One region of the Oceanisphaera submarina genome, then DNA from elsewhere that is predicted to be linked to it. Evidence: riboswitches for the same ligand, from Rfam matches in the RefSeq annotation. Region 1 holds a riboswitch; the other holds the start of a gene.

Evidence for each region. A riboswitch is a leader RNA that binds a small molecule or an ion and turns the genes downstream of it on or off. The one in region 1 is predicted to bind lysine.
Region 2: another riboswitch for lysine. It lies ahead of ACLEIV_RS08840 (Na+/H+ antiporter NhaC family protein); the one in region 1 lies ahead of lysC (lysine-sensitive aspartokinase 3).

What each region holds. Positions count from the first base shown of each region.
Region 1 covers NZ_JBKGFN010000001.1:396,619-401,038, forward strand. The annotation lists gene nhaD (sodium:proton antiporter NhaD) at 1-263, opposite strand, end outside; gene argA (amino-acid N-acetyltransferase) at 517-1,845, shown strand; lysine riboswitch at 1,925-2,095, shown strand; gene lysC (lysine-sensitive aspartokinase 3) at 2,159-3,496, shown strand; gene ACLEIV_RS02075 (YkvA family protein) at 3,535-3,948, opposite strand; gene ald (alanine dehydrogenase) at 3,994-4,420, opposite strand, start outside.
Region 2 covers NZ_JBKGFN010000007.1:104,438-108,857, reverse strand. The annotation lists gene pyrF (orotidine-5'-phosphate decarboxylase) at 1-370, shown strand, start outside; gene ACLEIV_RS08850 (DUF3820 family protein) at 617-838, shown strand; gene ACLEIV_RS08845 (H-NS family histone-like protein) at 925-1,332, opposite strand; lysine riboswitch at 1,717-1,890, shown strand; gene ACLEIV_RS08840 (Na+/H+ antiporter NhaC family protein) at 1,964-3,523, shown strand; gene ACLEIV_RS08835 (EAL and HDOD domain-containing protein) at 3,658-4,420, opposite strand, start outside.

The DNA of each region.
Region 1 (4,420 bases):
GTGACGCCCGGAATATCATGATTGATATAGGTCCAGCCGATGGCGACCCAGATGATACCGGCGGCAATCAACACCGGCTTGGACTTGCGCAGATGGAGGTATTCTTCTCCCATCACCAGCAGGTAGGCGATAACGAAGATGACAACGGCAAAGATGCCGATCGAAGAATAGGTTAAATCCAGTGGCCCCGCGGCCGCAAAAACAGAGGAGCTGAACAGTGCTGCCAGCCCCCCCAGAGTGAGTAAGCACAGTTTCCTTTGCATTGTTTTTCTCGCTTTTGTTATTTTGGCTATAGCTACCGGGGAGCCTGCCGATCCTTAGGTCAACCCCATTGAAAAGACTAACATAAAGCACTTGTCACGACAGGCCGCTTTATTGGCGCTGGTTCGCATTTTTCATATCGAAATGCGAGGCTGCCACCTTGAAATATTCGGCCAGAAAGTAAATATTTAGTCTTGTTTTCTGCATTATTTTTCACGATCATGCATCTTTGTTTTTTCGCTTTAAGGACTGCCCGTGCGCGATACCGATGCCGCCCTGGTCAAGGCGTTTCGTCAATCCAGCCCCTATGTCAACCTGCACCGGGGCTCGACCTTCGTGGTCATGCTCGGTGGCGAAGCCATCGATCAGGATAATTTTCCCAATATCATCACCGATATCGCGCTGCTGACCAGCCTCGGTATCCGCTTGGTCATCGTGTTTGGCGCCCGCCCGCAAATCGATCAGGGGCTGGAAGAAGCCGGGCTGGACAATATCTTTCACAAGCATACCCGGGTGACCGACGAGCACAGCTTTCGCATCATCAAGAATGTCTGTGGCGGCTTGCAGATGGACATCATGGCCCGTCTGTCGATGGGGCTTATCAATACCCCGATGCAGAACGCGCGCATCAACGTGGTGACCGGCAACTTTGTCACGGCCCAACCATTGGGAGTGGATGATGGCGTGGATTATCAGCATTCCGGCCGGGTACGCCGCATCCATACCGACACCATTCATCATCAGCTGGCCAACGGCGCCACCGTGCTGATTTCTCCTATCGGCTTTTCGGTGACCGGCGAAAGCTTCAACCTGTCTTCCGAAGAGCTGGCCCGACGCCTGGCCATCGAACTCAAGGCCGAGAAGCTGATCGGCTTCTGCTCTCAGCGCGGTGTGCTCAACGAAGAGGGTGTGGCCATTCCGGAACTTTTTCCCGAGCAGGCGGAAGAACATCTGCAGCGGCTACTGTCCGACGGCGAGACCCTGTCCGGCACCGCCCGCTATCTGCGTGCGGCCATTTCAAGCTGTCGTGCCGGGGTTCCCCGCAGCCATCTGGTGAGTTACAAGGAAGACGGTGCCCTTATCCAGGAACTGTTCACCCGTGACGGTCTCGGTACCCAGCTGGTCAGCCTGAGCGCCGAGCAGGCCCGTCAGGCTCGTATCGACGACATCGGCGGCATCCTGGATCTGATCCGCCCGCTGGAGGAAGAAGGCATTCTGGTGCGCCGCTCCCGCGAGCAGCTGGAAATGGAAGTCGATCAGTTCACCATCATAGAGAAAGACGGCGCCATCATCGGCTGTGCCGCCCTCTATCCCTTTCCGGAAGAGGCTATGGCGGAAATGGCCTGTGTGGCCATTCATCCGGATTATCGCCGGGGCAGCCGGGGCGACATGCTGCTGAACAAGGTGGAAGAGCAGGCCAAGAAGCGCGGCATGAGCCGGCTGTTTATCCTGACCACCCGCTCCATTCACTGGTTTCGGGAGCGCGGTTTCGAGCCGGTGGATGTTAGCGCCCTGCCGATGGGCAAGCAGGCGCTCTACAATTACCAGCGTCGTTCCAAGATCATGATGAAAGATCTGGTATAACACTGATATCAGATGAATTTAACCACTTAATTATTGACAGCGACAGACAGAGTCAGTACTTATATGGCAGCCCGCACGTCGGGCGAGAAGAGGCGCGTTATTCAGGCAGCCGGCAGGAGGAGCTCCCACTCCCAGGATCGCCGGTCAGGGGAGATAACGCCGAGAGGGTAATACGGGGCAGCGTATCACCCTCGGCTACGAAGGCTGAATCCTTCGGGTTGTCACCTGTGGGTGGCGTGCTTCTAAGTGACTTTTCCCGTCTCTGCAGCCGTTTCCCCGTTACCTACTATATGCACACATCAAGGAGCTGCACTTGAGTCAGTTAACCGTTGCCAAATTTGGTGGTACCAGCGTCGCCGATGCCGACGCCATGAGCCGTTGCGCCGCCATTCTCGAACACAACCCCGATACCCGTCTGGCGGTACTGAGCGCCAGCTCCGGCGTCACCAACCTGCTGGTGGCCCTGGCCTCGGGTGAACAACAACCCGAGTCGCGCGCCACACTGCTGCAACAGTTGACCGAAATCCAGCAAGGCATTCTCGACAGCCTGGACAAGCCCGACATGCTGACCCGGCATATCGAAGACATTCTGGTTCATATCAAGGAGCTGGCCGACAGTGCCGTCATCAGCCCCACCAAGGCGCTGCACGATGAAATCGTGGCCCAGGGCGAGCTGATGTCTACCCGACTGTTCGTGGAGCTGCTACGCCATCGCGGCACTCCGGCCGTGTGGTTTGATGTACGCAAGGTGATGCGCACCGACGATCGTTTCAGCCGTGCCGCGCCCGACCTGGCCACCCTGCGTGCCGAAGTGGAAAAAGAACTCAAACCCCTGTGTGATAACCAGCTGGTCGTCACCCAGGGCTTTATCGGCGCCGCCAAAGACGGCCGTACCACCACCCTGGGCCGGGGCGGCAGTGATTTTTCCGCCGCCCTCCTGGGCGAAGCGCTGGACGCCGTCGCCGTGCAAATCTGGACCGACGTGCCCGGTATCTACACCACGGATCCGCGACTGGTAAGCGAGGCGCGCGCCATTCCCGAAATCAGCTTCAGCGAAGCCTCGGAAATGGCCACCTTCGGTGCCAAGGTGCTGCATCCCGCCACCCTGCAACCGGCGGTACGCAAGCAGATACCGGTGTTTGTGGGCTCCAGCAAGGCGCCGGAAGCCGGTGGCACCTGGATTCGCAACAGCACTCCCAGTCAGCCGCTGTTCCGCGCCCTGGCCCTGCGTCGCAACCAGGTGCTGCTGACCCTGACCAATCAGAGCATGTTCCAGGTACACGGCTTTCTGGCCGAGGTATTCGGCATTCTGGCCAAGCACAAGATTTCGGTGGACTTGATCACCACCTCCGAGATTTGCGTGTCGCTCACCCTGGACGCCGGCGCCGAATTGCTGACCGAAGAAGTGAAGGCCGAACTCGGCAAGCACTGTCACCTCAAGGTTGAACAGGGACTGGCGCTGGTGGCGCTGATCGGCAATCGCATGAGCGAAGTCAACGGTACCGGCACCCGGGTGTTTCAGGCGTTGGAAAACGTCAACATTCGCATGATCTGTCACGGCGCCAGTCCGCATAATCTGTGTTTTCTGGTACAGGAAGACAACGCCAATCAGGTGATTATCGACCTGCATCGGGAGCTGCTGCCGGCGTAAGCCCCGGTTAAAATGAAGGGCGAGGAGTGAGGGGAGCCTCATTCCTCACCGTTTTGCCCCTCTTTCCAGTGTGCATATTGGGCCAGATCCGAGCGGGCCAGATCCAGTGCCAGCTTGATCACCAGTGCATCGTCCAGGTAACCGGCCAGCGGCAGAACGTCCGGCACCACGTCCAACGGCGACACAAAATAGATGACGGCCCCGGTGATGGCGGCGATCACCTTCCAGGGCACGGCCCGATAGTCGCCCTTGCGATAGTCGTTGAGCAGGCTCACCATCAGCTGCAGTTCCTGCCACCATTCGGCCAGCGAGCCCGGCGGCCTGTCGCCGAATCTGTTCAGCTTGCGCTCGCCCCCTTGGGCCGCCTCATTCAGCTCGATATCGTCCATCTCGCCCATGCCATCGATGAACCGGGCCCGGGCCCGCGCTTCCTGCTCTCTGCTCAATGCCATTCTCGACTCTCCCCTGCGTGAAAAACCGGCCTGTTCACGCCGCTTTCAGCCCCTTGCCAGCACCTGTGCCAGCGGGGTATGGTCCAGAGCATGAGCTTCGGCCACCGCCTGACAGGTGATGTTGCCCTGGTGCACGTTGAGGCCATTCGCCAGATGTTGGTCCTGCTGCAGGGCCTGCCGCCAGCCCAGGTTGGCCAGCGCCTGAATGAAGGGCAAGGTGGCGTTGGTCAGGGCAAAGGTGGAAGTGCGGGCCACCGCCCCCGGCATATTGGCTACACAGTAGTGTACTATGCCGTCCACTTCGAAGGTCGGCTGCCGATGGGTGGTGGCATGGCTGGTTTCGAAACACCCCCCCTGATCGATGGCCACATCCACCAGCACGGCGCCCTGAGGCAGCAGCTTGAGCATGTCGCGGGTCACCAGCCTGGGCGCCGCCGCCCCCGGGATCAGCACGGCGCCGATGACCAGATCG
Region 2 (4,420 bases), on a different contig from region 1:
GCCCTTGCTGATAGCGGTCACGGTATTGACCAGTATGACGGCCGAAGAGCTGGTTCAGGTTGGCGTGCAGCGCTCTCCGGCCGAGCATGTGCTGTCTCTGGCGCGGTTGACGCGTGACGCCGGGCTTGACGGCGTGGTGTGCTCCGCTCAGGAAGCCAGCCTGCTGAAGGCGGAGTTGGGTCCGGACTTCAAGCTGGTGACCCCGGGTATTCGGCCGGCCGGTAGTGACGCAGGCGATCAGCGGCGTATCATGACGCCAGAACAGGCGGTGAGTGCAGGCAGTGATTATCTGGTGATTGGCCGCCCGATCACTCAGGCGGCCGATCCGGCGGCGGTACTGGAGCACATCAACCTCAGCTTGACGGCATAACAGCGGCAAGCTTTCCTATGGCTTTGTAGCCGGCGCTGCAGCTGCGGGAGAAGACGGCGCCGGGTCATCTGGATCGGCGCCGCTTGTGGGTGTGTGCCGGTTGAAGCGGCACCTGCAGCTTAACCAGGTACCGGTATTGTGGTTTTGTAGCCGATGCAGGCGGTGCCGAATTATCAGGCAAAGCACCGCTTGCAGGTTCTTGCGCGCTAAAGACACCGTTAATAACCTATCTGATGGAGGCATCCCATGACGCTGCAGTCGGCAGAGCTGCTGAGCATTATCCAAAAGTCGATGCCATTCGGCAAATATCGGGGGCAGCCCTTGCTCCGGCTGCCCATGGCCTACCTGTGTTGGTTGGAGCGCAAAGGCTGGCCGGCCGGTGCTCTGGGGGCTGAGCTGGCACTGGTGTACGAGCTGAAGCTGAACGGCGTCGATCAGCTGTTGTACTCATTACTGGAGCGGCGTTAACGGCGATATGTTGGTCGATACTCACCAAGCATAAACAAAAAACAGGGCCGAGTGGCCCTGTTCTTAATAATAAGCAAATAGTTTGCTTACTTGATCAGAAAATCTTCCAGCGTTTTGTCACCGTTGTCCAACGCTTGCTGGATCACGGAAGGCTTACGGCCCTGGCCGGTCCAGGTTTTATATTCGCCGTTTTCATCATGATATTCGTATTTGGCAGGGCGCTTGCTACGGGGAGCACTGGCTTTTTTGGCCGGCTCAGCCAGCTCAATCAGCTCGCTAATATCAATGCCTTCTGCGGCCATTTGCTCCATAAGCTCTTTCACTTTACGCTCGCGCTCTTGGGCTGCAGCCTGCTCGGCGGCTTTGGATTCACGCTGCTCTTCAATAACAGAAGCCAGCTTGGCCAAGCCTTCTTCCATCTGATCCAGAGTCAGTTCACGAGTGGCGGCGCGAAGGCTGCGAATATTAAGCAGGGTTTTCAAAAAGTCAGACATTACATTCACCTGTTGGGCTATCTTGATTTTATAATAAATTAAATTTACATCTTCATTTTAAATGAAGCAAGTTAATTCATGAGATCATTTCAGTAATATTAAATATAAAAGCCGGGTTAACGGTAAGGTAATGTATATCTCATTGCATTTTGCAAAGATGAGTTGCCGATTAAAAAAAGATCGGCTTATTCATTGAAAATTAATTGCCAGGCTGTGCATCGGCGGTTCTTTCAGGCTGGGAAGCCGGCCTATGGGATCGGTGGTGGCAGGCCGGATTTTATAGTATATAAAAGGTTTATAAACATGATTGGATTAGAAATCAAGCCGTTGTTTTTTGGTCAAATGTGTTGATTTTTGTCTTTTTGGCAGTAAAATCCTCCGCCTTACCTGCGTAGAGGTGCATAACTTATCAGTAAGCCAGTTCAGGGTGATGCCGCTTATCCTGGTCGAAAGGACGTTATGCCGAAGTCATGTCATTTATCCGATGACAGGGCTGGGATCGGTGCCGAAAGGGTCGATACTGTCATGAATGATTATTCATGATGCGCTATTGCTGGGAAAGAGAAGACGATCCCGATATCGGCCTCCTGCTCCTGGTAGTTATGTTGACAATTCAGAATCAGGTATTGCCGTGGAATCACATCCTTTTATTCAGACCTTCTGGTCTCTGCTACCTCCCTTGCTGGCAATTGTATTGGCCATCTTTACCCGCCGTGTCCTCTTGTCTCTGGGACTGGGAATCATCCTTGGTGTGTTGCTGCTAGAGCAATTCAGTCCTTTGACTGCCGTCACGCATTTGGCGGGCAATATTACCGGCCTGTTCTGGTCCGATAATGCCATCAATGAATGGAATGTTAATATATTGCTTTTTTTGCTGCTATTAGGTTGCATTATCAGCATGCTGAGCCGTACCGGTGCCACGCTGGCGTTTGCAGTATGGGCTCAATCTCGTATTAAAAACCGGCGACAGGCCAAGGTAATGACCGGGTTACTGGTATTTATCTTCTTCATTGATGATTATTTTCACAGTCTTTCGGTCGGAACCATTTGTCGGCCGGTGACGGATCGTTTTCATATCTCACGTGCCAAACTTGCCTATTTGCTGGATTCGACGGCGGCCCCTGTCTGTGTGCTGATGCCGATCTCTTCCTGGGGAGCCTACATCATTGCCCTGGTGGGAGGCATTCTGGCCAGCCACGGCCTCACCGGACAAAGTGCGCTGAGTACTTTTCTGATGATGGGGTCAATGAATTTTTACGCCATTTTCACCTTGTTGATGGTGCTGTTGGTGATCCGTGGTGGCTGGGATCTTGGCGCCATGGCGCGACATGAACAGCAGGCCATGAACGGTGACTTGTTTGACAAGGCCAAAGGGACGCCGCCTGGGGTGGCCGATAGCAGTGTCACCGAAGGTCGTGTCAGCGATCTGTTGCTGGCAATAGGTACCCTGACGCTGGTAACGGTGGCGGGTTTGCTGCTGACCGGTGCTCAGGCGCTGGCACAGAACCAGGTGGACTTTACGTTGCTGGCCGCCCTTGAAAACACCAATGTCGGTCGATCTCTGGTGTTTGGCGGTCTGGCGGGGCTACTGGTCTGTGCCTTTGCCATGTTCAAGCACAAGGCATCGTTGTCGGACTGGGGTCATGCCTTTAAGATCGGACTCAAGGGCATGTTGCCGGCAATATATATCCTGTTGTTTGCCTGGACCATTGCCGGACTGATTGGCGAGCTGCAAACCGGTAAATATCTGGCGTCCCTGGTACAACAAAGCATACCGTTGTTCATGCTGCCGGCCATTCTGTTTCTGCTGGCGGGGATCATGGCCTTTGCTACCGGTACCAGTTGGGGCACTTTCGGTGTGATGCTGCCTATTGGCGCCGACATGACCATGGCCATTGATGCTTCCCTGTTGCTGCCGGGGATGTCGGCGGTGATGGCGGGGGCGGTATTCGGTGATCACTGCTCACCTATTTCGGACACCACTATCTTGTCTTCTACCGGTGCCTCCTGTCACCATATCGACCATGTGATCACTCAGCTGCCTTATGCGCTCTCTGTCGCCCTGGTCAGCGTCATTGGCTATCTGGCTTTGGGGTACAGCGCCTCGGTAGGAGTGGGCCTGGTGGCGGCGTTGGTGGCCTTTATGCTGGTACTGGCGGGCTGGGCCTGGCAGCAGCAGAGAGCCCAGTGAAAAGACACTGCCGTCGCTGAACGGCTAGATTGAAGACAGATAAGTAAGAGGCCCTGTATCATGTCGATACGGGGCCTCTTGCGTTAACAGCAATTGTGTTACCGGCGGTTGCTTATCATCGTGTCTTGATGGGGTTAGTGACCGTTGTTCAGACGCTGACACCATTTGACTGCCTCTTCGTAACACCGGCTGCTGGTGGCTTCACTCAGATTAATAAAGTCCAGCCGTTGTTGCAGTTTCTGCCAGTCCGCCTGTTCATGGTCATGCATCATGCTTATCAGAAAACCCAGTTGTCCCTTGCGCTCAAGCAAGGCCTGATGTGTCGGCTCAGAGAGCTGGATGTGCGGTAAAATTTCGGCCATGGGGCGTTCGAGTAACACGTCCAGCAGAGAAAAAAGCCCACACATAAAAGCGTCTCCCTGCAGGGTCGGACATACTTTTTCGGCCAGCAGTTCACACCATTTGGCACGGATCATCGACAGCCGCTGCAGCTCGACACTCTTGTTTTTGCTGACATAGGCCGTCATCACCAGGGCGGTAAAGTATTTAAGTTGATGATGGCCAAGATATACAATGGCACTGCGCAGGTTATCAATTCTTCGTTGTCGAGTACCGGCATGCATACCGTTGACATAACGTAGCAGATTATAGGTAAGTGACAGGTCACTGCTGAACAGATTGGTCAGCTTGTTATAATCGATATCCTGGCTGTTGACGGTGGCTAGCAGTTTGAAGGCCGTCATCTCTGTGGTGGTCAGAATCCGTCGGCTAATGATCTGGGGTTGTTGAAAGTAATACCCCTGGAACAAATCAAATCCGGCAGCCTGAGCGGCAGAAAACTCGTCCAGCGTTTCTACCTTTTCGGCAATAAAGCGCAGTTCCGGATAGCGGCGGCAG